Regions from separate parts of the Streptomyces sp. NPDC090798 genome, predicted to be linked through region 2. Evidence: riboswitches for the same ligand, from Rfam matches in the RefSeq annotation. Region 2 holds a riboswitch; the other holds the start of a gene.
What was found. A riboswitch is a leader RNA that binds a small molecule or an ion and turns the genes downstream of it on or off. The one in region 2 is predicted to bind glycine.
Positions count from the first base shown of each region.

Region 1: it holds a riboswitch for glycine, as region 2 does, so the genes downstream of both, gcvP (aminomethyl-transferring glycine dehydrogenase) here and gcvT (glycine cleavage system aminomethyltransferase GcvT) in region 2, are expected to answer to the same signal.

Region 1 is NZ_JBIVXA010000014.1:230,207-232,590, forward strand. Features, by position in the region: gene gcvP (aminomethyl-transferring glycine dehydrogenase) at 1-1,186, opposite strand, end outside; glycine riboswitch at 1,367-1,462, opposite strand; gene ACIQTP_RS29230 (PRC-barrel domain-containing protein) at 1,577-1,948, shown strand; gene ACIQTP_RS29235 (DNA polymerase IV) at 2,040-2,384, opposite strand, start outside.
Region 2 is NZ_JBIVXA010000009.1:49,245-51,628, reverse strand. Features, by position in the region: gene ACIQTP_RS20710 (AAA family ATPase) at 1-563, opposite strand, end outside; glycine riboswitch at 733-833, shown strand; gene gcvT (glycine cleavage system aminomethyltransferase GcvT) at 980-2,098, shown strand; gene gcvH (glycine cleavage system protein GcvH) at 2,227-2,384, shown strand, end outside.

The sequences.
Region 1 (2,384 bases), on a different contig from region 2:
TGTCGAAGTAGGCGCCGTGCACGACCTCGACCCCGCCGGCCGTCAGGCCCGCGGCGAGGATCGTGGCGTACCGGTGCGTACGCCGCGCGATGGTCCGCAGGCCCTCGGGACCGTGGTAGACGGCGTACATGCCGGCCATCACCGCGAGCAGCACCTGCGCCGTACAGATGTTGCTGGTCGCCTTCTCGCGGCGGATGTGCTGCTCCCGCGTCTGCAGGGCGAGCCGGTACGCCTTGTGTCCGTCGGCGTCCACGGAGACACCCACCAGCCGGCCGGGGAGGCTGCGCGCGAACTTCTCGCGCACCGCCATGTATCCGGCGTGCGGACCGCCGAAGCCCATCGGCACACCGAAGCGCTGGGTCGTACCGATCGCGATGTCGGCGCCGAGCTCACCGGGCGAGGTGAGCAGCGTGAGGGCGAGCAGGTCGGCGGCGACCGTGACGACCGCGCCGAGCTCGTGCGCCTGCTCGATGACGGGCTTCAGGTCGCGTACGGCACCGGAGGCACCCGGGTACTGGATCAGCACGCCGTTGATCTCACGCCCGGCGATCTCGGCCGGGATGCCCTCGCCCAGGTCGGCGACGACGACCTCGACGCCGGTCGGCTCCGCGCGGGTCTCGATGACGGCGACGGTCTGCGGCAGGGTGTCCGCGTCGACCAGGAAGAGGCCCTTCTTGTTCTTGCCCATGCGCCGGGACAGCGACATCGCCTCGGCGGCGGCGGTGCCCTCGTCGAGCAGCGAGGCGCCGGAGGTGGGCAGCCCGGTCAGCTCGGCGACGACCGTCTGGAAGTTCAGCAGCGCTTCGAGCCGCCCCTGGGAGATCTCCGGCTGGTACGGCGTGTACGCGGTGTACCAGGCCGGGTTCTCCATGACGTTGCGCAGGATCACCGGCGGCGTGAACGTGCCGTAGTAGCCGAGGCCGATCATCGAGTCGAGCACCTGGTTGCGGTCCGCGAGGGAGCGCAGCTCGGCCAGTACCTCGGCCTCGGTGCGCGCGCCCGGCAGCTCCAGCGCCTCGGCGTTCTTGATGACGTCCGGCACCGCGGCGGCCGTCAGCTCGTCGAGCGAGCCGTACCCGACCTGCGCGAGCATCTTGGCCCGTGCCTCGGGGTCGGGCCCGATGTGGCGCTGCTCGAAGGGGATTCCCTGTTCGAGCTCGGAGAGCGGAATGCGATGGGCGGTCATTGCGGAGGCCTCCTGGTCTGACACGACCTTCGAGGGGCACCACGGCGTGGGTACCCCGACGGCCTCCCCCTCTGTCATCTCAACCTGAGAGCTTCACCGGCTCGCCCGCTCACTGCGACCCGGCTTTCACCGTCGGTGAGAGCGGAGGCCTTCGACACCCGCTCTGCTTTCCAGAGTGACCTCGTCCGTGCGGTACGTGTGCCTGAGAGATTCCGGGGAGGATTTGCTCCTTCGGCGCCTCCGATGATGTCTGGAGGACTCTCCCGCACGGGGTCAGCAGCCGCTTGCCAGCCTACCAGCGAGGACAACGCACGAGCTTTCGAGTGGCCACCTTCCCGAATGTGCTCTTTTGTAGTGCTTACGGATGAGCTGCTAGCGAGTGGAGGGACCGTGCAGACCGACATCGATCCGCGCAACCTGATCGGCCGCAAGGCGCTCGACCGCAACGGCGCCAAGATCGGCACGGTCGACGAGGTCTATCTCGACGACGCGACCGGCGTCCCGGAGTGGGCCGCCATACGGACGGGCCTGTTCAGCAGGGACGCCTTCGTCCCCCTGGAGCCCAGCGAAGTCGTCGAGGGCACGCTGCGTGTCCCCTTCGACCGCGCCCTGATCAAGGACGCCCCCGACTTCGGCGTGGGCCGCCACCTCTCCCCCGAACAGGAACTCCAGCTCTACCACCACTACGGCCTGGACGTGACGCCCCCACCCCCACCCCCGGACCGCGACTTCGGCCGCCTGGCAGGCACGGACGAGGGGTAACTTCTCGGATCGGGCCCCGCCGGCGCGCCCCGAAAGGGGCGCGGGGAACTGCGCGACCAGCCACGAACAACCCCCGACCGCCGAACCGACCTCACCCCCCACGGCGATCGCACACGGCCCCCCTCACCAACGGCAGCGGATCAGCCAACTCCAACGCAACGTCATCCGTACGAAACGTCCGCACACGCCCCGGCTCGGAGTAAGGCGTCTCGAACCGCACGGTCACCCTCCCGAGCCCACTCCCCTGCACCCACCCGTGCCCGTACTCCGCATGCCGCACGTCATGCCCCGCAGGCCACCGCCGCTCAGCAGGCGGCGCCTGCTCGGCAGGCACTTCCCCCGCCCCCTCCTCGTCCGGATGCTCCAGCGCCGCCGCCTCCCCCGCGGCGGCCTCCGCCTCCGCTTGCGCCTGAGCCTGGGCCTGGGCGAACAGGTC
Region 2 (2,384 bases):
GCGCCCCGGTGACGGGCGAACGCGTACCGCGACACGCCCCGGCCGCGCTCGCGCTGGCCCTCCAGTGCCGTGCCCGGCGTGACGTCGAGCAGCAGCAGATGGAGGGTGCCGCCGCGGCGCCGGGCCTCGCGGGCGAGCCAGCGGCGCACCCAGGCCTGCGTACCGCAGTCGTGCACGACGACCCCGGCACCGGAGCGCAGGGCGCCGCGCAGGCCCGTGTAGTGCGCGAGGCGGACGAGGGGCCGGTAGACGGCGTACGGCAGCCGGCCGGCCGCCCGCTCGTCCCAGCGGTCCCTGGTGTCCTGGGAGTCGATGCGCGGGCCCTCGACGGCGCGGCGCATCAGGGTCGACTTGCCGCTGCCCGGCAAACCGGTGACCACCACGACGTCGGCCGCCGCGAAGTACAGACCGTGCGGAGAGTGTCCCGCGCGCTCTCTGAGGTCGCGGACGACGGCCGTCGGCAGCGCTCCGCACGTCTCCCGGGTCCTGGCCGGGGCGCCGGGCTGCTCGGGCAGCGCGAGGCCCGAGGTCGTGGCGTACGCCGTGGTCCTGTGCACCGTGATCGTCCTCCCCTTGGGTGTGGAGTCCCATCCCCGTCGAGTGTAAAGAGAAGGTAATGCGCGGTGTCTCTCGTTTCCGTACGCGGACTGCCACAGGCCGGTTACAGATGCCGGTCTGCCGTGATCGGACGGCGCGTGCGATGATGTGCCCGCCAACTGCATACCGGCCGCTTGAATCCGCGCGGGAGAGTTCCGGGAACCTTCGGGTACCCGGGCGCCGAAGGAGCAAGTCCCTCCCTTGAATCTCTCAGGCCCCGTTACCGCGCGGGCGAGGCACATCTGAAAAGCGGGCCGCTGTCCAGTGGCTCCACCCAAGGTGCAAGTCAGGACCTCCGTTCGCGGGGTCGTGATGAACCTCTCAGGTTCCGATGACAGATGGGGAGGAACGACCTCGCCGTCATGCCTTGGGAGCCCCACCGATGAGCAGTAACGCACCCCGTCTCACCGCGCTCGATGCCCTGCATCGCTCGCTCGGCGCGACGATGACCGACTTCGCGGGCTGGGACATGCCCCTGCGCTACGGCTCCGAGCGCGACGAGCACCTCGCCGTGCGCACCCGGGCCGGTCTCTTCGACCTCTCGCACATGGGCGAGATCACGGTCACCGGGCCGGGGGCCGCCGCCCTGCTCAACCACGCGCTGGTCGGCAACATCGCCTCCGTCGGCGTCGGCCGCGCCCGCTACACGATGATCTGCCGGGAGGACGGCGGCATCCTGGACGACCTGATCGTCTACCGGCTGGCCGAAACCGAGTACATGGTCGTCGCGAACGCCTCCAACGCCCAGGTGGTGCTGGACGCGCTGACCGAGCGTGCCGCCGGCTTCGACGCCCTCGTGCGCGACGACCGGGACGCGTACGCGCTGATCGCCGTGCAGGGCCCCGAGTCCCCCGGCATCCTCAAGTCGCTGACCGACGCCGACCTGGACGGGCTGAAGTACTACGCGGGTCTGCCGGGCACCGTCGCGGGGGTCCCGGCGCTGATCGCCCGCACGGGCTACACGGGCGAGGACGGCTTCGAGCTGTTCGTGGCCCCGTCCGACGCCGAGAAGCTGTGGCAGGCGCTGACGGAGGCGGGCGCGCCCGTCGGGCTCGTCCCCTGCGGCCTCTCCTGCCGTGACACGCTGCGCCTGGAGGCGGGCATGCCGCTGTACGGGCATGAGCTGACGACCTCGCTCACCCCCTTCGACGCGGGGCTCGGGCGGGTCGTGAAGTTCGAGAAGGAGGGGGACTTCGTGGGGCGTGCCGCGCTCCAGGAGGCCGCCTCCCGCGCCGAGGAGAACCCCCCGCGGGTGCTCGTCGGGCTCGTCGCCGAGGGCCGTCGCGTGCCGCGCGCCGGTTTCTCGGTCGTCGCCGACGGCAAGGTGATCGGCGAGGTCACCTCCGGCGCGCCCTCCCCCACGCTGGGCAAGCCGATCGCGATGGCGTACGTCGACGCCGCGCACGCCGCGCCGGGCACGGCCGGGGTCGGCGTGGACATCCGGGGCAGCCATGAGCCGTACGAGGTCGTGGCGCTGCCGTTCTACAAGCGCCAGAAGTAGCTTCGGGGCCGAAGGGGCCCCGTCCAGCGCGCCCACGTGACGCACGCCGCTGTGTCACGTCTCGTATCCCAGGACCACTCGGTCATCCCGTTCATCCGCACTCCCCCGCGTACAGGAGAATTCAGGCCATGAGCAACCCCCAGCAGCTTCGCTACAGCAAGGAGCACGAGTGGCTGTCGGTCGCCGAGGACGGCGTCGCGACGGTCGGCATCACCGAGTTCGCGGCCAACGCGCTCGGCGATGTCGTCTACGCCCAGCTTCCGGAGGTCGGTGACACGGTGACCGC